Regions from separate parts of the Streptomyces sp. NPDC002640 genome, predicted to be linked through region 1. Evidence: riboswitches for the same ligand, from Rfam matches in the RefSeq annotation. Region 1 holds a riboswitch; each other region holds the start of a gene.
The links. Region 1 has a riboswitch for cobalamin ahead of ACWD3O_RS23820 (hypothetical protein). Riboswitches for the same ligand answer to the same signal wherever they lie in the genome.
Positions count from the first base shown of each region.

Region 2: linked by a shared signal. The riboswitch ahead of ACWD3O_RS12970 (GHMP family kinase ATP-binding protein) and the one ahead of ACWD3O_RS23820 (hypothetical protein) in region 1 are both predicted to bind cobalamin.
Region 3: linked by a shared signal. The riboswitch ahead of ACWD3O_RS02025 (energy-coupling factor ABC transporter permease) and the one ahead of ACWD3O_RS23820 (hypothetical protein) in region 1 are both predicted to bind cobalamin.
Region 4: linked by a shared signal. The riboswitch ahead of ACWD3O_RS12945 (ABC transporter substrate-binding protein) and the one ahead of ACWD3O_RS23820 (hypothetical protein) in region 1 are both predicted to bind cobalamin.

Region 1 covers NZ_JBSFVZ010000019.1:108,810-113,772, reverse strand. Annotated here, with positions in the region: gene ACWD3O_RS23835 (YcxB family protein) at 1-460, shown strand, start outside; gene ACWD3O_RS23830 (alpha/beta fold hydrolase) at 685-1,452, shown strand; gene ACWD3O_RS23825 (DUF1028 domain-containing protein) at 1,472-2,314, opposite strand; cobalamin riboswitch at 2,379-2,583, shown strand; gene ACWD3O_RS23820 (hypothetical protein) at 2,648-3,526, shown strand; gene ACWD3O_RS23815 (precorrin-8X methylmutase) at 3,523-4,212, shown strand; gene ACWD3O_RS23810 (precorrin-2 C(20)-methyltransferase) at 4,209-4,963, shown strand, end outside.
Region 2 covers NZ_JBSFVZ010000008.1:65,064-70,026, forward strand. Annotated here, with positions in the region: gene ACWD3O_RS12965 (cysteine synthase family protein) at 1-488, opposite strand, end outside; gene ACWD3O_RS12970 (GHMP family kinase ATP-binding protein) at 485-1,390, opposite strand; cobalamin riboswitch at 1,594-1,833, opposite strand; gene ACWD3O_RS12975 (ferric reductase-like transmembrane domain-containing protein) at 2,052-3,047, shown strand; gene ACWD3O_RS12980 (TMEM175 family protein) at 3,183-3,806, shown strand; gene ACWD3O_RS12985 (hypothetical protein) at 3,872-4,456, opposite strand; gene bla (class A beta-lactamase) at 4,585-4,963, opposite strand, start outside.
Region 3 covers NZ_JBSFVZ010000001.1:440,179-445,141, forward strand. Annotated here, with positions in the region: gene ACWD3O_RS02010 (energy-coupling factor ABC transporter ATP-binding protein) at 1-605, opposite strand, end outside; gene cbiQ (cobalt ECF transporter T component CbiQ) at 602-1,354, opposite strand; gene ACWD3O_RS02020 (energy-coupling factor ABC transporter substrate-binding protein) at 1,360-1,986, opposite strand; gene ACWD3O_RS02025 (energy-coupling factor ABC transporter permease) at 1,983-2,681, opposite strand; cobalamin riboswitch at 2,712-2,897, opposite strand; gene ACWD3O_RS02030 (GNAT family N-acetyltransferase) at 2,945-3,505, opposite strand; gene ACWD3O_RS02035 (response regulator) at 3,796-4,545, opposite strand; gene ACWD3O_RS02040 (DUF397 domain-containing protein) at 4,689-4,880, opposite strand; gene ACWD3O_RS02045 (helix-turn-helix domain-containing protein) at 4,877-4,963, opposite strand, start outside.
Region 4 covers NZ_JBSFVZ010000008.1:57,835-62,797, reverse strand. Annotated here, with positions in the region: gene ACWD3O_RS12955 (MFS transporter) at 1-753, shown strand, start outside; gene ACWD3O_RS12950 (class I SAM-dependent methyltransferase) at 760-1,509, shown strand; cobalamin riboswitch at 1,641-1,821, shown strand; gene ACWD3O_RS12945 (ABC transporter substrate-binding protein) at 1,864-2,898, shown strand; gene ACWD3O_RS12940 (FecCD family ABC transporter permease) at 2,895-4,022, shown strand; gene ACWD3O_RS12935 (ABC transporter ATP-binding protein) at 4,028-4,807, shown strand; gene ACWD3O_RS12930 (helix-turn-helix transcriptional regulator) at 4,863-4,963, opposite strand, start outside.

The DNA of each region.
Region 1 (4,963 bases):
CGCCCGGGACTTCCGCGAAGCCCATCGCGCCCACGCGCGCGGCACGTCGGCAGGGCGCAGACGGCTCGCCGTCACCCTCGCGCTCACCGTCGCGGTCATGGCCGTCGGCATCCGCGGCGGCGCGGTCACCCTCCTGTCCCTGCTGATGGGCGCCGCCTACCTGTTCTTCGCCCTGGTCGCCCTGCCCCGGGCCCAGGCGGGACGCGCAGCCGCCAAGGCCGCCGAGGAAGGCGGGCAGCGGGTCCGTCTCGACGAGGCGGGGGTGCGCCTCACCACCGGCGCCGAGCAGCGCAGGTACGCCTGGACCGACATCTCCCGCTACCTGGAGACCCCGCGCCTCTTCCTCCTCGTCGGCGCCGACCGTGCCGCCCCCTGCCTGGCCGTGCTGCCCAAGGAGGGCTCCGGGGACCGGCTGCGCACCCTCCTCGACTCCCGGCTGAACCCCTCCCGGACGGACTGACCGAAACCCCGGCGCGGGCCCGGCCGCGCGTGTGAGGCTTCGGGCATGCGCGCAGGCGATCACGCCACGCCGTCCCGGCGCGGCACTCCGGGCGGTCGCCGATGACGACCACGCACCGGCCGCCCGCCGCCCGAGCCGCGCCCCCGGCGGCCCTGCGGCGCGGCCGCGGTATCGAGGCCCACCGGGACGACGCTTCGCGCGAACCGACCGGGAAGGAGCCCGACATGCCGTTCTTCAAGACCTCCGACGACATCGAGATCCACTACCAGCTCTGGGAGACGGAGTCCGACCGGCCGCTGGTCCTCCTGCACCACGGCTTCATCGCCGACGCCGACGTCAACTGGGTCGCCCCCGGCATCGTGCGGGTGCTCACCGAGACCGGCCGCCGGGTCCTCGCACTCGACGCCCGGGGCCACGGACGCAGCGGCAAGCCGCACGACCCCGAGCGCTACGGCGAGGCCCGCATGTCGGAGGACCTGCGCGAGCTGATGGACCTCCTGGACGAGGACGCCTACGACCTCGCCGGCTACTCCATGGGCGCCGTCGTCAGCCTGCTCACCGCCGCCCGGGACACCCGGATCCGCCGCCTGGCCGTCGGCGGCGTCGGAGCGGCGGTCGTCGAACTCGGGGGAGTGGACAGCAGGGTCGTCGGCGGGCCCGCCCTGGTGCGGGCGCTGACCACCGACGACCCCTCCACCGTCGCCGACCCCACCGCGGCCGGCTTCCGGGCCTTCGTCGACGCCCTGGGCGCCGACCGTCTCGCCCTCGCCGCCCACGCGCGGGCCATCCACCAGGAACCCATCGCGCTCGACGGGATCACCGCGCCCACCCTGGTCCTCGCGGGCGAGGACGACCCGCTCGCCGCCCGGCCTGAGGTGCTCGCCGACGCCCTTCCCGACGCCACCCTCAGGACCGTGCCGGGCGACCACTCCACCGCCGTCGGGGCGCCCGCCTTCGTGGCCGAGCTGGCCGCGTTCCTCAACACACCCTGATCCGCGGTCGGGCGGTGTGCTACCCCACCGGGTCGCCCGCCGCCCGCAGCCGCTCCAGGACCAGCGGATCGATCGCCCCGTCGACCAGCCGCTCCTCCAGGTTGGCGATCCCGGCCCACTCGCCCAGCGCCGCGTCCACCTCCATGCCGCGGTGCCCGAGCGCGGCCAGCCGGTCGGCGACCTCCCGCGCCAGCTCGCCCGTCAGCGGCAGCAGCGTCGCGGGATCCGGCCTGCCGAAGTACAGGTCGTGCAGGTCCAGCAGCCGGCCCAGCTCCGCCGACGGATCGGCGTGGTCGTCCACCCGCAGGTCCACCAGCACGTCGCTGCCGCCGCCGTACCCGCCGCCCGGCGTCACCACCAGCAGGGCCGCGCTCTGCCGGCCCCGGCTGTCGCCGCCCGCGCGGTCGCCGGCCAGCAGCGCGGCGTGCAGCCGCCGCGCCAGCGGCAGGTCCGGACCCGACTCCAGCCACGCCCCCTCCATCGACCGCACCACCTCCGGTCCGGTCAGGATGTTGCCCTGGATCGCGTAGCCGGGGCCCGAGACGCCGCCCGCCCAGGTCATGCACGCCCGTCCCGTCCAGGTCGCCGAGCCGCCGTCCCGGTCGACGATCCCGGCCTGCCGGTCGTCAGGGCGCTCGTCCCCGGCGAGCAGCGCGTCCAGGGTTTCCCGGGCCGACCGCCCCTCGTCCAGCAGGCGCATGCCGTCCGGCCGGTAGGCGAGATTGGCCAGCGCCTGCGTCGCGAGCGCGCCCACCCCCGCCCGCGCCGCCGGAACGGCCGCCCCCACGGCCAGGAACTTCGACGCGACGGCGACCCCGAAGCAGGTCCCGTCGGCACTGCGCGCAGCGATCGAGAAAGTCATGGCCGGACACTAACCCCCCGCGGCCCCCCGCTTCGAGGCCCCCGCCCACGGCCCCGGAACGGCACGGTAGGCTCATCGGGCCAGTCGAACTCCACGAGGTGGGGTCAGGGAACCCGGTGCGACTCCGGGACTGACGCGCAGCGGTGAGGGTGACGGTCGGGCACGCGTGGGCGCGGTGAGCGCAGCGCAGCCACTGGAGCGACGCTCCGGGAAGGCGCCCGTACCGGAGGAACCCGAGTCCGAAGACCTGCTGGCGCTGGCGGTGACGGGCCGCCAGGTCGACCGCGGGCCCCGCGAACGGGTCCCTGACCTCGAAGGACTCGTGTGTCCCCGATGGATTCCGCGTTCAGCTCCGCACGCCGTGCACGGCGCGACCGCTGCCCGGGCGTGCTCCGCCCCTGGCCGGCCGACGACGGCCTCCTGGTCCGTCTCCGCCTCGTCGGCGGCCGCCTCCCCACCGACTCCCTCACCGCTCTCTCGGCCGTCGCGCAACGCCACGGCGACGGCCGGGTCCACGTCACCGGACGCGCCAACCTGCAGATCCGCGCCCTGCCCGGCCACCAGGGCCGCCTCGGCACCGCCGTCCTGGCCGCCATCGAGGAGACCGGCCTGCTGCCCTCACGCACCCACGAACTGGTGAGGAACATCATGGTCTCGCCCCGCACCGGAGTGACCGGCGGCCGCGCCGACCTGCGACCGGTGGCCGCGGAACTCGACCGGCTGCTCTGCGCCGACCCGGCCCTCGCCGGGCTGCCCGCCCGCTTCCTCTTCGTCCTGGACGACGGCCGCGGCGACCTGACGACCCGCCCCTGCGACCTCGGTCTGGTCGCCCTCGACGCCGGCGGCGCACAGCTGCGGGTCGGCGACACCTGGGGACCGGTCGTCCCGCTGACCGGGGCGGCCGCCGCCCTCACCGGCCTCGCCCGGGACTTCGTGGACGCCCGGGGGATCGGACCCACGGCGCCCTGGCACGTCGTCGAGCTGGACGTCCCCCTCACGGAGCCCGTGCCCCCGGACCCAGGACTGCCCAGCCCCGCGCCACCTCTGCCACCGGGCCCCCTCCCCGAGGGCGGCCGCCACGTGCTCGTCACCGACGCGGGCATGTCCCCGCAGCTCGTCGCCGAACTGGCCGACGAGGCCCGCGCCGCCGGCGCGGGCGAACTCACCGTCACCCCCTGGCGCGGAGTGATCGTCCCGGGAGCCGCCGCATGACCACCACCACCGGCGCCGGTACCCCGGCGCCCCGCCGACCCGACCGCCACTACGACTACATCGCCGACGGGCCGGCCATCTACGTCGACTCCTTCGCCACCATCCGCCGCGAGGCCCGCCTGGACCACATCCCCGCCGAGGCCGAACGCCTCGCCGTGCGGATGATCCACGGCGCCGGACAGGTCGACCTGGCCGACGACCTGGTGATCCACCCCGGCCTGGTCGGCGCCGCCCGCGGCGCCCTGCGGGCGGGCGCCCCGATCCTCTGCGACGTCACCATGGTCGCCACCGGCGTCACCCGCGGCCGCCTCCCCGCCGACAACGATGTCGTCTGCCTCCTCGGCGACGACCGCGTACCGGACCTCGCGCGCCGCTGGCACACCACCCGCACCGCCGCGGCGGTCTCCCTGTGGGAGCCGCTGATGGAGGGCGCGGTCGTCGCCGTCGGCAACGCGCCCACCGCCCTGTTCCACCTGCTGGAGATGCTGATCGACGGCGCACCCCGGCCCGCGGCGATCGTCGGCTGCCCGGTCGGCTTCATCGGCGCCGCCGAGTCCAAGCAGGCCCTCACCGAACTCGCCGACCGGCACGGCATCGACATCCCGTACGTCACCGTCCACGGCCGCCGCGGCGGATCCGCCATGACGTCGTCGGCCCTCAACGCACTCGCCAAGGAGGAGGAGTGACCGGACGTTTCCACGGTGTCGGCGTCGGCCCCGGAGACCCCGAACTGATCACGCTCAAGGCCGCCCGGCTGATCGGCTCCGCCGACGTCGTCGCCTACCACGCCGGCGTCCGCAAGGAGTCCAACGCCCGGCGGATCGCCGCCTCGCTGATACCCCCCACCGCCGTCGAGGAGCGGCTGGTCTACCCGGTCACCACCGGCGTCACCGACCACCCCGGGGGCTACGCGGGCGCCCTGGCCGACTTCTACGAGGAGTCCGCCGCCCGGCTCGCCGCCCACCTCGACGCCGGACGCGACGTCGTACTCCTCTCCGAGGGCGACCCCCTCTTCTACGGGTCGTACATGTACATGCACGACCGGCTCTCGGAGCGGTACGAGACCGAGATCGTGCCCGGTGTCCCCGCGTTCGCCGCGGCGACCGCGGTCGCCGCCGCGCCGCTGGTCCGGCAGACCGACGTGCTCACCGTCCTCCCCGGCACCCTGCCCGAACCCGAACTCGCCCGCCGCCTCGCCGACACCGACGCCGCCGTGGTGATGAAGCTGGGCCGCACCTTCCCCGCCGTCCGCCGCGCCCTGGAGGCGGCCGGACGGCTGGAGCACGCCGTGTACGTGGAGCGCGCCTCCATGGAGGGCGAACGCCGGCTGCCCGTCGCCGAGGTCGACCCGGACACCGTCCCGTACTTCTCCCTGATCCTCGTCACCGGCGACAGCCGCAACGGCACCCGCTCACGGCGGCCCGGCGAACAGGACAC
Region 2 (4,963 bases), on a different contig from region 1:
ACGGTCAGCCGGGTGTCCGGGAACGCGGTCGTGACGCGGTCGGCGACCTCCTGGTACCCGAGGTAGTGGACGTCGTCGTGGTACTGGCGCATCCAGTGCCGGTCCGGGTGGGCGGCCAGGATCTCCTTCACCCGCGCCACCCGTAACTCCTGGTCCAGTTTGAGGTTCTGCGAGGGTCTGACCTGTTCCACGGTGGCGCCGAGGATCTCCAGCTGGGCCCGGGTGGTGGTGTCCACCGTGGTCGACGCGACGATGTGGCAGCGCATCCCGTAGCGGTGGCAGGCCAGTGCCAGGGCGTAGGCGTAGATGCCGCTGGAGCTGTCGACCAAGGTCTGCCCCGGGCGGATCGTGCCCCGCTCCAGGAGATGACGGACGGCGGCCAGCGCCGAGTAGATCTTCATGGACTCGAACCGGATCAGGACGAGGCCGTCGGACAGACGGACCAGGTCGGGGATCTTCAGGGCGTCCGCGATGTGGGGGTGGATCATCCGTAACCTCCTTGGGCGAAGGAACACTGATGGCCTTGTGAGCGGAAGAACGCGGAGACGTCCGCCTTGACGTCGGGGCCGGGGCGGCCGCGGAAGAGGTAGCCGATCACCCGGCCCGTGTGGGCGACGAAGACGCCGTCGGCACCGAACCGTTCGCGGCGGGCGAGCAGGGCGTCGAAGGTCGTCTTGGGCAGCACCTCCTGGGAGAGGACGGCGCTGGTGGTGGCGGCGCGGGCGATGACGACGGGGTCGCGTGAGGCGAACCCCTTGAGGAGATCGGCCAGGCACCGCTCGTACTCCTCGCCCCGCCTGCGGTAGTGCGCCACGAGTTCGGCGGTGACGGCGGAGGTGTCCACCGTCCCGGGCTCGGTGATGTAGGCGGTGTGGAACCCGAGGTCCGTGCCCAGCCGCTTCACCACGCGATGCCGGCCGCTCAGGTGAAGGGCGAACTCGTCGAGGAAGACGCTGTCGGACCGTTCGATCGCCGACAGGATGCCGAGGACGACGTCCAGGTCGTAGGGCAGCCCGAAGACCCGGAACAGGCAACGCAGGGTCGCCACGATGTCGGCGGTCGAACTCGCCATTCCCACGCCGACCGTCAGTTCCGAGTGGGCGCTCCAGCGGCCCGGCGGCAGCGTGAGCCCGAAGTGCCGCAGGAAGAGGCCGACCGCCGCGGCGGACTTCTCCCCGACGGGCAACGTGCTCGACGGTTCCGCCCCGGGGGTGAAGTGCACCCAGGAGTGCCGGTCCACGGGAAAGGACACCACGGCGATGTCCGGCTCGCCACCCGCCCGCAGCGGGCCCTGGTACAGCTCGCCCAGGGTGCCGTGGCAGACTCCGGACACCATGGCTGCGGGCGTGTGCCCGGGCAGGGGGTGCTCCTCGGCGGATGTCAGCACCATGCGGTCCGCCCCGTCGCACGGCGGAGCGCCCCGCATCCCCCGGGGCCCACGACGGATCGCACGGTCACGGACACGTCCTCCTTCGTGGTCCCGGACTGCTGAGCGGGACAGGGCAGGAGGCGCGGCACAACCCGTGCCGTACGCTGTACGGCCGTCCGTACCGCCAACCCGGTCCACGAGGTCACCGTGTACAACCCGCACGCCAGGTGCGGGCGCAGTGGCAGGTCTTCGGACTCGTGGGCCGGCCCTCCGGAGGTCCGGCGAAGCGCCTGCGGGCCGTCGGTTCCCCGGCTCTCGTCCCTGAGAGGCCCGGTGCTGCCGACGGCTGTCGCTCCCACTCACCGCTGCGGGACAGTCCCGGGTTCGCACCGGGTTCCCTCTTGCGTCGCGCCGCCCGACGCCTGACCGGGCAGGAGGCGCGAACCGACTGCAGGCATCAGGTTAGGGGGGCACGATCCGCGGCGGCAGTGGCGCGTGACTGGTTGTCCGAATGCCGTCGGCGGCCATGAGCGCTCCACAGCCATAGGAGGGCCCGGCCGGTCATCCGGAGTCACACTGGCCGAATGACGCCTCGGTGAAGCACACCCGCCTCGATCACACTGGTGACGCCCACCACACCCGCACACCGAGCATCGGTGTCCCGCGCTCACCGGAGGTCCAGATGTCGCCCACGACGCCGTCGGGAGACGACGGCACGACCGCCCTGCCCGTCCGTGAGGGACCCGCGGCCGGCCGGGTCACCCTGCGCACCGACCTGCGGGCCGCGGTGCCCGACGCGACGGCGGCGGTCCTGGTCACGGCCGCCGTCTTCGTGTTCCTGTGGGCGCGGATGGGCTCCGGCGAGTCGGCGACGGTCGCGATCATGCCGTTCATGGACGACCCGGCCACGTACTGGATGTACCTGCTCAGCCAGGCCTTCGGGTGGTCGGGACTGCTGTGGGCCTGGGGCACGGTCATGCTCGGCCTGCTGCTGTCGGGGCCGAGACCCGGCCGATTACCCGTCTCCCGCCAGGTCCTGGAGCGCTGGCACCGCACCACGAGCCTGACGACGATGGCTCTGATGTTCGCGCACGCGCTGATGTTCGCGGCCGAACTCGTCCGCTACGAGACCGAGTTGACGTGGCTGAAGCGGCTGTGGACCGGTTTCGCCGACTCCTTCGTGCCCGGCTGGTACGACTCCGGGACCGGGCAGATCGCCATCCCCATCGGCCAGGCGGCCCTGTATCTGGCCGTGCCGCTGGGCCTGCTCTTCTACGTCCGCAACCGCATCGGCGCCACCACCTGGCGGCGGCTGCACCGCTTCGTGATCGTCGTGTACGTGCTGAGCGTGTGGCACACGCTGCTGTACGGCACCAACGTCTGGTACGGCGAGTGGCCCCGCACGGTGCTGTGGCTGCTGCAACTCCCCGTCGCCGTGCTGCTGCTGGTGCGGTTGCTGAGACCCGCCCGCCGCGCGGAGCGACTGGGCGCCCCGGGGCGGGGTGCGGGCGGTCCGGGGGGCTCACTGCCGGGGTGGACGCTGCGGGCGGCGGGCAGGGTTCTCGCCGGGGCCGTGGTCGTCGGCATCCTCGTCGTGGTCGTCTCCGGTCATGACGGAGGCAGGGAGCGGCCGGCCGAGGCTCCGGCGAGCAGCCCGCACGAGAAGGAGACGGAGTGATCCGGTCGGCCACCGCAGGGCTATCGCCCGCCGCGTCCCCCGGCACCCCCTGATCCGGAGTCCGGTCCACGACACGCGGGCGGCCGGTGGCGGTGGTGCCGGGGGACGGCACGCGGGTGGTGCTACCACGGGAGCATGGATACGGGCCACGGGCACACAGCCGCCGCTCCGGAGCAGAAGTACCTGCCGAAGCACCGGGTTCTCGCGTTGACCGACGGCGTGGTGGCCATCGCCATGACGCTGCTGGTGCTCGACATCGACGTGCCCGACGGGCTACGGGGGCGGGCCCTGTCGGACGCGCTCGGCGACGTGCAGGGCCAGGTCGGGACGTTCCTGTTGAGCGCCGCCGTGATCGCCCTGTTCTGGCGGGCCCACCACTCGGTGCTGCGCGAGGCGGAGTGGATCAACGGCACCCTCTTCTGGTGCAACGTCGCCTTCCTGGCGCTGATCTCCCTGATCCCCTTCCCGACGAGGGTGCTGGCCGACTACGGCGACCGTCCCCTCGGCCCCGGCCTGTACGGCGTGGTCATCGGCACGGCCGCCCTGGTGCTGTACGTGATGGCCGTGCGCATCGCCCGGGAACCGGGGCGGCGGAAGCCCTTCCCGCCCTTTCCCGCGCAGGCGTGCGTCTTCCTCCTCTCCGTGGTGATCGCCCAGTTCTCCCCCGTGGCGGCCCTCTACAGCTGGATCGCCGCCGTGCCCCTCTCCGTGCTGGCCCACCGGCACGCCACCCGCACCGCCCGGGCCACCCAGCCGTGACGGTGCCGTTGTTCCGGGTCGCGGCGCCGCTCCCGGCCGGCGGTGTCCGGCCCTGACGTACGGACTCACGCGGTCCGGCGCTCCAGCTCCGCGCGGTACAGCTCCTCCGCGACGTCCTCCGGTGCGGGGTCCGCGACCGCCTCGGCGAGGTCCGCCCAGGACCTCGCCGACACGGGTATCCCCAGCCGCGCGAGTTCCTCCGCGACCTCGGCGAACAGGTCGTCGTCCTCGTAGGCGATCTCGCCCAGGAATGCCTCGGAGAGCGTCCGCCCGGCCTGCACCAGGGAGGAAGCCTCGGTGTCGACCATGACGACCGGCGCGGGCGCGTCCTGCCGCTGTCGCGGGTGCGTCCAGTAGCCGAAGCAGAGGCCGTCCTCGTGCACGGCGACGACCTTCAGGAACTCCGTCATCCGCTCGAACGCCGCGCAGGTCGCCATGATGTCGGGGTCCTGGCGGTCCTGCTCGGTGAGGTAGCTGTGGTCCGTCAGCATGTGCCGCTCACCGGGCTCCAGCACCGTGATGCCGTACCGCTGGAAGGGGTGGCCGCTCCCCTCCCACTGGGCGGTCGCCAGGATCCGCAGGTCCTCCGGCACCGCGGACCCGCCCAGCCGCTCCCGCGAGAACGCCGCCAGCCGCTCGTCCAGCACCATCGCCCCTCCCCTGTGTCCGAGTCCGCCCCGACCTGGTTCGGCCCGGTGTCCACGAGGTTAGCCCTCGCCTCCGACAGACGAGGCCGGGGCCGGGGCTGGGGCGGAGCGTCGTCGGTGCCGGCGGGCGGCTACGACAGTTCGTCGACGACCACGGCGGCCGCTTCCGCGATCAGGCGGTCGTCGTGGTCGGCGTCCTCCGCCCGGCGGTTCGACATGATCGCCACGACGATGGGCGCGTCGCCGGGGGGCCACACCACGGCGATGTCGTTCCGGGTGCCGTAGGTGCTGCCCGCTCCGCTCCGGTCGCCGACGACCCAGCCCTCGGGCACCCCGGCCCTGATGAGTTCCGTACCGGTGGTGCTCGCCCTCAGCCACCGGACGAGCTGTGCGCGCTCCGCCTCGCCGAGGGCGTCCCCGAGGGCGTAGGCGCGCAGGTCCTTGGCGAGTGCCCGCGGCGTGCTGGTGTCGCGCGTGGCGCCGGGGGTCCACTCGTTGAGGTCCGGCTCG
Region 3 (4,963 bases), on a different contig from region 1:
CGCTCCAGCGTGCCCAGCAGCCGTTCCTGCCCCTCGGGGTCGAGCCCCGCCGTCGGCTCGTCGAGGACGAGGACCCGCGGCCGCATGGCGACCGCCCCGGCGATCGCCGCCCGCTTGCGCTGCCCGTAGGAGAGGAGATGGGTGGGCCGGTCGGCCAGCGCCGTGATGTCGAGCGCCGCCAGCGCCTCCTCGACCCGCCCCCGGACCTCCTCCTCCGGCAGCCCCAGGTTCAGCGGCCCGAACGACACGTCCTGCGCGACCGAGGCCGCGAACAACTGGTCGTCCGGGTCCTGCATCACCAACTGCACGGTGGTCCGCAGCCGCGTCAGTCCCGCCCGGTCGTACGACACGGGCCGGCCCTCCAGCTCCACCCGCCCGGACAGCGGCCGCAGCCCGCCGCCCAGCAGCCGCATCAGGGTGGTCTTGCCGCTGCCGTTGCGTCCGAGCAGCGCCAGCGCACGCCCCTCGCGGACCTCCAGATCGAGGCCGTCGAGGACCGGCGGCCCGTCCTCGTACCGGAAGGAGACACCCCGCAGGGCGACCGGCGGCGGCGAGGAGGGGGGTGGCGACGAGGGGGGTGGCGGCGGCGACGGCGGACGGCTCATCCGAGGGGTCCTTCCAGTACGGCGCTGAGGACGGCGATCCCCGCCAGCAGCGCGAGACTCGCGAGGGTGAACGCCGCGGAGACCCGGGTGGACGGCACCAGCACCCGCAGGGTCCCGTCGTAGCCCCGCCCCGCGAGCCCGTCCTGCAGCCGCCCCGCCCGGTCGAAGGCCCGGACGAACGCGGTGGCCCCGAGCCCGCCCAGCGACCGCCAGGTCGCCGCCCGGGTGGTGTGCCCGAGCCGCGCGGCCTGCGCCTGCCGTACCCGCCGCACCGACTCCAGCAGCAGGAACGTCATCCGGTAGGTGACCAGCGCGACGTCCACCACCGCCGGCGGGACCCCGGCCCGCACCAGGCGGGGGAGCAGGTCCGACATCGGCGTGGTGAAGGCGAAGAGCAGGACCCCCAGCGAGGCCGCCGAACTCCGCAGGAGCAGTTCCCCGGCGCGCACCGGCCCGTCGGGGGCGAGCCCCACCAGCGGGCCGTTCGGACCGCCGACCCTCACCAGCAGCGTCGCCGCGCCCGTGAGGCAGAACCCCAGCGGCACCCGGTACGCCCGCCACAGGCGCCCGGCCGGCACCCGCGCCGGCCCCAGCAGCAGCGCCAGCGCGGCCGCCAGGACCAGCGCCGCGCCCGGCCAGGGCGGCAGCGAGACGGCCAGCACGGTCAGCCCGAACCCGAGCACCGCCTTGTCCACGGGATGACGGCGGCGCCAGCGACTGCCGTGCGCCGCCGTGTCGATCGACAGCACCGGCGTCAGACCCGTCCGGAGCCCGGCGCGTCCCCGCGCCCCTCGCCCGCGGCCCCGTCCGCACCCTCGGCCCCCGACCCGGCGGCCGAACCGGCAGTCGAACCGGTCACCGACCCGGTGGCGGACCAGGCCCCCGACCCGGCAGCCGAACCGGCGGCGGACCAGGCCCCCGACCCCGCAGCCGACCCGGTCACCGAACCGGCAGCCGACCCGGCGGCCGAACCGGCGGACCCGGTCACCGACCCGGCGGCGGACCCGGTCACCGACCCGGTGGCGGATCCGGCGGCCGACCCGACAGCCGACCCGGCGGCCGTCCCCAGGGCCGCCACCGCCCTGGCCTCGCCCTGGCGCCGTCCCCGCCACAGCCCCAGGCAGTAGGCGACCACTCCCGCGCCCACCGCCGCCTGCAGGGCGAACAGACCCGACTCGATCTCGCCCGACGGCGGCTCGTAGACCGGGGAGAACCACGGCCGGTAGTCCGGGTCGATCTCCTGGATCGCCACCTCCGCCTCGGCGTCCGCGCCGGCGAACGGCTCCTCCTTGTGGTCCCCCAGTCCGAACGCCACCGGCAGCACGGCCAGCAGGACGACGCCCAGCACCAGCAGCAGGTTGATCCGCGCGTTCCGGCTCATCGGGCCACCGCCTCGGCGTCGGCCTTGCCGCGGGTGCCCGGACGCAGCCCCAGCCGCGCCAGTTGCCCGCCGTTGGACTGCGCCAGCAGCCGGACGACCAGCACCGTGAGCAGCCCCTCGCCGACCGCGAGCGGGATCTGCGTCACCGCGAAGATCGAGCCGAACTTGCCCAGCGCGCCCGCGAATCCGCTCGCCGGGTCCGGGAACGCCAGCGCCAACTGCACGCTGGTCACACAGTAGGTGCTCAGGTCGGCGACGAACGCGGCGCAGAACACCGCGACTTCGAGCCCCGCCCCGCACCGCCGGGCGAGCAGGTACGCCCCGTACCCGGCCCAGGGGCCGACCACGGCCATGGAGAAGACGTTGGCCCCGAGCGTGGTCAGCCCGCCGTGCGCGAGCAGCAGGGCCTGGAACAGCAGGGTGACGGTGCCCAGCACCGCCACCACCGGGGGCCGGAACAGCACCGCCCCCAGCCCGCTCCCGGTGGGGTGCGAGCAACTACCGGTCACAGAAGGCAACTTGAGCGCCGACAGAGCGAACATGAAGGCACCCGAGGCTCCCAGCAGGAGCGTGCTCTCGGGATGCTCCCTCACCTCACGGGTGAGTCGGCGTACTCCGTGGACGACGAACGGCGCGGACGCGGCGCCCCAGGCGACCGCGTGCACCGGAGGAAGGAACCCCTCGGCTATGTGCATGGCTCAGCAGACCCTCTCCAGCACCTCGTGGATGGACGACGCGCCTTGGCCGGTCTCCTGGCTGACGGGTACCACACGCCCGTGCTCCGCCTTCCCGGGTCCGTGAGGACCCAGTGGCTGCCCGCGAGGGCCGGAGCCGGACTTCCCGATCACAGTGGCGAGGGCCGCACCGGCATCACACCGGATTTCCCGTTCACCAAGGCGTTGTGACAGTAATGGGGCAGCCGCTTACTGACAAGCGAGCCTCCCGCCGCTCCGCCGGGTCAGGGACGGTCCAGACCCCAGGTCTGCAGGACGTACGGCCGCCCCTTCTCCTCCCCGGTGATCAGCGGCACGTCCAGCAGCCGGAACCCCGCCCTGGTGGCGACGGCGACGCTGGCCGCGTTCTCCGCCTCCAGTTCGAGGATCACCTGCCGCGCCCCCAGCTCCTCGAAGGCGTACGAGGCCATCACCCGCACCGCGCGGGCCGCGAGCCCCCGGCCCCGGTGCGCGGGCCCCACCGCGTACCCGATCTCCGTCCCCTCCGGCGCACGCCGCAGCATCACCTCGCCGAGCGGGGCCCCGCCGTCCTCCGTGACGGCGAGCAGCACGGCCTTCCCCTCGGCCCGCAACTGCCGGGTGCGCACCAGCCGTTGCTCGGCCGCCTTCTCGTCGAAAGGGGAGACGATGGGCGTCCAGTAGGCGATGTCGGGGTGGTCGAACAGGGCCGGCATCGCCGCCACGTCGTCCTCCGTCCAGTCACGGAGGACGAGGCCCTCCCCGCGCAGCTCCATCCGCTCCGGGAACGCGGGCTGGTCGAGCTGCTCGGGCGGTGCATCGGTCATGGCAGGGCCTCCGGGCGACGGGCGACGGGCACGAACGCGCATCCTGTCCCCCGCCACCCGCCCCTGTCAGCCGCTTTTCCGCCCCGCTGCCACGGCCGCCGCCCCGGCGGCACCGGCTCACCGCCCGCCCGCACGGGCGCCACACTCCTTCGCACCCTCCGACGCCAGACGCATCCGCCGCGCCCCCACCCCCGGAAGTGCGCCGTCCGCCCCGCCCGTGTCCCCCGGCGGTGGCCTCCGCCGGTTCCGCAGGGGCCCGTCAGGGTCTCCTCAGGGGCCCTCAAGCTCTCTCAGGGCTCGAAGCGGTAGCCCATGCCCGGCTCGGTGATCAGATGGCGGGGGTGCGAGGGGTCCGCCTCCAGCTTGCGGCGCAGCTGGGCCATGTAGACGCGCAGGTAGTTGGTCTTGTTGCTCTGGTAGGCGCCCCACACCTCGTGCAGCAGCTGCTTCTGGCTGACCAGCCGGCCGGGGTGGGTGAGCAGGATCTCCAGCAGGTGCCACTCGGTGGGCGTCAGGCGCACCTCCCGGCCCTCGCGGGTCGCTCTCTTCGCCACCAGGTCGACGGTGAACGAGCCGGTCTCCACCAGGCTGCTCTCCGGCTCCGACGACACCGCCCGGGTGCGCCGCACCGCGGCCCGCAGCCGCGCCAGCAGCTCGTTCATGCTGAACGGCTTGGTCACGTAGTCGTCCGCCCCGGCGTCCAGCGCGGCGACCTTCTCGTCGGAGCCCTGACGCGCGGACAGCACCAGGATCGGCACCCGGGTCCAGCCGCGCAGACCCTCGGTGACCTCGACGCCGTCCATGTCGGGCAGCCCCAGGTCGAGCAGCACGACGTCCGGCCGGCGCGCGGCGGCCAACCGCAGGGCGGTGAACCCGTCGGGCGCCGCGTCCACGCGGTACCCCCGCGCCCGCAGGTTCAGCACCAGCGCGCGGGCGATCTGCGGATCGTCCTCCACCACCAGCACCCGCGTCGCCGCGGGGTCCCTGTCCCCGCCACCGCGGTCGGCCGTCACCGGTGCGTCGACGGTCAGGGAAGACATGGCGGCTCCTGCACGAGGGTCGGAAGAACCTGACCTCACCAGGAAACGCGCAGTTCAGCGGGACATCGTACTTTTTGACGCCTTCCATACGACCCCACCGCCGAACTTTGACGCCCCCCTGACACCGCCGCAGATGCTCGGACTCAGCAGGCGGTGTCGGCGGTGTGCGCGGTGAACGCAGCCCAGGCGGTGGGGGACAGGAGCAGGGGCTGGATCCGGGTGTCCTTGGAGTCGCGCACGTGCACAGCCTGCTGGGTCAGGGCCACCTCGACGCAGTTGCCACCGCCGCCGCCGCTGTAGCTGCTCTTGAACCAGACGAGTTCGGTGGTGCTCATAGCGCTCCTCGCATTTGCTCCAGCAGGCTTGCGGTGGCCGTGCGGCTGAGAGCCTGCGAGCGCATCTTTCCATAGCGGCGGAG
Region 4 (4,963 bases), on a different contig from region 1:
CTGGTGGCCGGACCGTTCGTCCTGTCCTCCCCCGGCTGGCTCTTCACCGCCGTCACCGCCCTCTTCGTCCTGGTCACCGCGGGCCACCTGCGGCTCCCGGTCGCGCCCGGGGGAAGGGCGGCGGACCCGGGGACGGCCGGGCGCGGCGGTCTGCTGGCCGGGGTGGCACTCCTGCCCTTCGCCGCCAACGCGATCGCCTTCTACCTCTACTTCCACTTCCAGCACTACCTGGCGGTGTACGCCGTCGAGCGGGCCTCCAGCACCTTCTACAGTCTGGTCCTGCTGCTCTGCTTCGCCCTGGTCATCGTCGTCCAGCCGCTCGCGTCGGACGCGATCGGGCGCATGTCGTACCCCGCGGCCCTCACGGCCGGCTTCACCGGTCTGGGAGCCGGACTGGCCGTCCTGGCGATCGGCACCCGGCCGGCGCTGCTGGCGGGCGGAGCGCTGATCACCCTGGGCGACATCGTCCTGTTCCTCAAGAACGACCTGGAGGCACTGCGCCGCAGCCCGCGGTCGGACGCCGTGGTCTTCGGCCAGCAACGGCTCGCCGCGGGGCTCGGGGCGTGCGCGAGCGGAGTGCTCGGCGGCCAGATGTACAGCCTCACCGCCGACTCCGGGGACACGGGGCGGTTCTGGCTGCTGGCCGCAGCCCAGTGCCTGCTGCTGCCTCCGGTGCTGCTGGCCGTGCGCGGCCGGACGACGGAACACCCCACCTCACGACGGACAGACACGACCGACACGAAGGAGCACTGAGACCGCATGCCACGGACCGGCGGATTCCAGGACGACGACTTCTGGACCGAGTTCCACGACTTCCTGTTCTCGGAACAACGCCACACCCAGGCCGAGGAGCTCCTCGCGACCTCCCCGCTGCTGTCCTTCCCCGCCGGAGCCCGCGTGCTGGACCTGTGCTGCGGCCCGGGGGTCTTCACCGTGCCGCTCGCCCGCCGGGGCCATGACGTCACCGGGGTGGACCTGAGTCCCGCCATGCTCGACCGGGCCCGCAAGCACACGGCCGAAGCGGGCGTCGATGTCGCCTACGTGCGGGCCGACGCCCGCACCTACGAGGCGCCGGGCGCCTTCGACGTCGTGCTCAACATGTTCACCTCGTTCGGCTACTTCGAGGATCCGGCCGACAACGCCCGCGTGCTGCGCACCATGCACACCTGTCTCGCACCCGGCGGCACGCTCGTGCTGGACCTGGCCGGCAAGGAACTCCTCGCCCGCAGGGTCACCCCGCCCAAGGTGGTGCGGCGGGGCGAGGATCTGATGGTGCAGACCGACACCGTGCTGGACGACTGGGCCCGGTTGCGCAGCGACTGGGTGCTGGTGCGGGGCGAACGGGTGACGCGGGCCGCGCTGGTGTGGTTCGTCTACAGCGCGGTGGAGCTGCGGCGGATGGTGGAGGACGCCGGCTTCGGCCGGGTGGAGGTCTTCGGCGGCTTCGACGGCCGCCCCTACGACCAGGACGCCGAACGGCTGGTCCTGCGGGCGGTGCGTGAGCGGTGACGGGGGAGAGCGGTGACGGGAGAGCGGTGAGGGGGGTGCGGGGAGAGCCGTGACGGGGGAGCGGGGAGAGCCGTGACGGGGGTGCGGGGACGTCCGGGAGATCCGGCGCCCTTTGCGCACCGGACTTGACCGACCGTAGGATCAGCGGGTCATCACCGCGACGGGAGACAGGAAGCCGGTGCGAATCCGGCACGGTCCCGCCACTGTGACCGGGGAGTGCACCCTTCGACAGGCCACCGCGCACCGCGTGGGAAGGCAGGGGAGAAGCGCCGATCCGGGAGTCAGGACACTGGCCTGTCGCGGGCCCGTTTTGAGGAGCGCGGACTCCCCAGGAGGCTCAACGTGCACGCCGTCATGCCCCGATCTCCCCACCGCCCCGGCTCGCGCAGGCGTCAGGCCCTGCGGACTCCCGCCGCGGTACTCGCCCTGTCGGCCGTGTTGTCGACGGCGGGCTGCGGACCGTCGCGACCCACCGCCGACCAGGACGCCGAGGCGCCCGCCCGGTCGGCCGACGGCTTCCCCGTCACCATCGACAACTGCGGGGTGCGGACGACGTTCGAGAAGCCGCCGTCCCGCGTCGTCACCATCCACCAGCACCCCGCCGAGCTCATGCTCTCCCTCGGGCTGAAGGACCGCATGGTGGGCACCTCCTTCCCGGACTCCCCCGTCCTGCCGGAGCTGCGGAAGGACTTCGACTCGATCGAGCAACTGGCGCCCAAGGAACCGTCGTTCGAGACGGTCCTCGACGCCGAGCCGGACCTCGTCTACGGCGGCTACGGCAGCGCCTTCGCCGAGAACGAGGGCCGCTCCCGCCAGGCGTTCGCCGACGCGGGCATCGACACCCACCTCAACCGCGAGTACTGCGGCGAGAAGCACGTGACGATGGAGGACACCTACGAGGAGGTCCGTACCGTCGGCCGGATCTTCGGGGTGCCCGACCGGGCGGACGCGCTGATCGCCGACCTCCGCGCCGAGGTCGAGAGGGCCTCCGCCGCCGTCGAGGACGCCCCCGAGGTGCCCGTCTTCGTGTACGACAGCGGGGACAAGAGCGCGTTCACGGCGGGAGGCGAGAGCCTCGGCACCGAACTGATCCGGCTGGCCGGCGGCGAGAACGTGTTCGCCGACCTCGACGACGTCTTCGGCGACGTCTCCTGGGAACAGGTCGTCGAGCGCAAGCCCGAGGTCATCGCGATCTACGACTACGCGGGGGCGGGCAGCGTCGAGGAGAAGAAGAGGTTCCTGCTGTCGCAGCCCGCCCTCGAGGACGTGCCGGCGATCAGGAACGAGCGGTTCGTCGTCCTGCCGCTCACCGCCACACTGGTCGGCGTACGGTCCGCGCACGCGGTGGCCGACCTGGCCCGCGGCATCCACCCCAAGAGCTTCGGGTGACGCCCTCGGCCGCCGACGCCGACAGCCGCGTCGGCGCCGAGCGGCCCGCGCACACGCCAGGGCGCGGCGACCGGCAGCCGGGCCCGGTCTCCCTCCCCGTCACGCTGCTCATCCTGGCCGCTCTGCTGCTCGTCTCCGTCACCGCCGGACTGGCCATCGGCTCGGTGCAGGTGCCGCCCGGCCAGGTGTGGGGCATCGTGACGCACGCGCTCGGCTTCGGCCGGGCCACACCCGACTGGTCCGCGGCGCGCGAGACCATCGTGCTGGACGTGCGCGCGCCGCGCGTCCTGCTCGGCGCGGTGGCCGGCGCGGGTCTCTCCGTGGTGGGAACCGCCCTGCAGGCGCTGATCCGGAACCCGCTCGCGGAGCCCTACCTGCTCGGCGTCTCCTCCGGTGCCTCGCTGGGCGCCGTGGCGGTGATCGTGGGCGGTGTCACCGTCTTCGGGCAGTTCTCGCTGTCGGTCGCCGCGTTCATCGGCGCCCTCGGGGCTCTGGTGCTCGTCTACGCCACCGCCCGCACCGGTGGCCGGATCACGTCGACGCGGCTGGTGCTGTCCGGGGTGGCCATCGCCGCGGTGCTCACCGCGATCCTGGACCTGCTGCTGCTCACCACCGACCACGGCAACGAGGCCCGCGCGGTCCTGGCGTGGACCCTCGGCGGCCTCGGCGGCGTGAACTGGAGCACGTTGTGGCTGCCCGGCGCGGCGCTGCTGCTGGGCGTCGGCGCCCTCATGGTCCAGGCCCGGAACCTGAACCTGCTCCTCGCCGGCGAGGAGGCCGCGACCACCATGGGGCTGGACGTCGCGCGCTTCCGTGCCCGCATGTTCGTCCTGCTCTCCCTGATCACCGGTGTCCTCGTCGCGGCGGCGGGGCCGATCGGCTTCGTCGGTCTGATCCTTCCGCACGTCGTCCGCCTCGTCGTCGGCGGAGACCACCGCCGGGTGCTGCCGACCGCCGCCCTCGGCGGCGCGGTCTTCCTCGTCTGGGCCGACATCGCCGCACGCGTGGTCGCCGCGCCCACGGAGATCCCCGTCGGCGTGCTCACGGCACTGTGCGGCGGCCCGTTCTTCCTGTGGCTGCTGCGCCGCGACGGGCGGCGGGCATCCGACCGAGGAGGGACATGAGCGGCATGAGCGGCACGGAACTCGTCGTCGAGAGCGTCAGCCTCACCGCCGGCGCCCATCACCTGGTGCGGGACGTCTCGCTGACCGCCCGCCCCGGCGAGGTCGTCGGCCTGGTCGGGCCGAACGGCAGCGGCAAGTCCAGTCTGCTGCGGGCGGTCTACCACGCCCTGCGCCCGGCTTCCGGCCGGGTGGACGTGGACGGCGTCGACGCCTGGTCGATGCCGGTCCGGCGGCTGGCCCGCACGGTGGCGGCCGTGGTGCAGGAGCAGGGCGCGGACTTCGACCTGACCGTGCGGGAGGTCGTCGCGATGGGCCGGACCCCGCACAAGCGGCTCCTCGACGGAGACACCCCCGAGGACGCGGAACTGATCCGGTCGGCGCTGGCCGAGGTCGACGCCACCGGCCTGGCCCACCGGCCCTTCGACCAGCTCTCCGGCGGCGAACGCCAGCGCGTCCTCATCGCCCGGGCCCTCGCCCAGCAACCCTCCCTTCTCGTCCTGGACGAGCCCACCAACCACCTCGACATCCGCCACCAGCTCGACGTTCTCGGCGTCCTGCGGCGGCTGTCGGCCACGGTGCTGGTCGCCCTGCACGACCTGAACCTCGCGGCGTACTACTGCGACCGCCTGTACGTGCTGTGCGACGGCCGGGTCACCGCCTCCGGTCCGCCCGCCGAGGTCCTCACCCCCGAACTGCTGGCGCGGGTCTACGGCGTGGCGAGCGAGGTCGCCGTCCATCCGCGCACGGGCGCCCTGCAGGTGACCTTCCTGCCGACGGCGTCGTGAGCCCACCGCGGCCGCTCGGCGCGACGTCGGGGTCGCGGCTGAACTCCGGCCCGGCTCAGGACTGCTGGGCGTCTTTGGCCGCCGACCCCGGCTCGTCGTCCCGGCCGCTCTGCTGGTGCAGCACGCGCAACGCGTCCGCGGAGGTCGCGTCGTTGG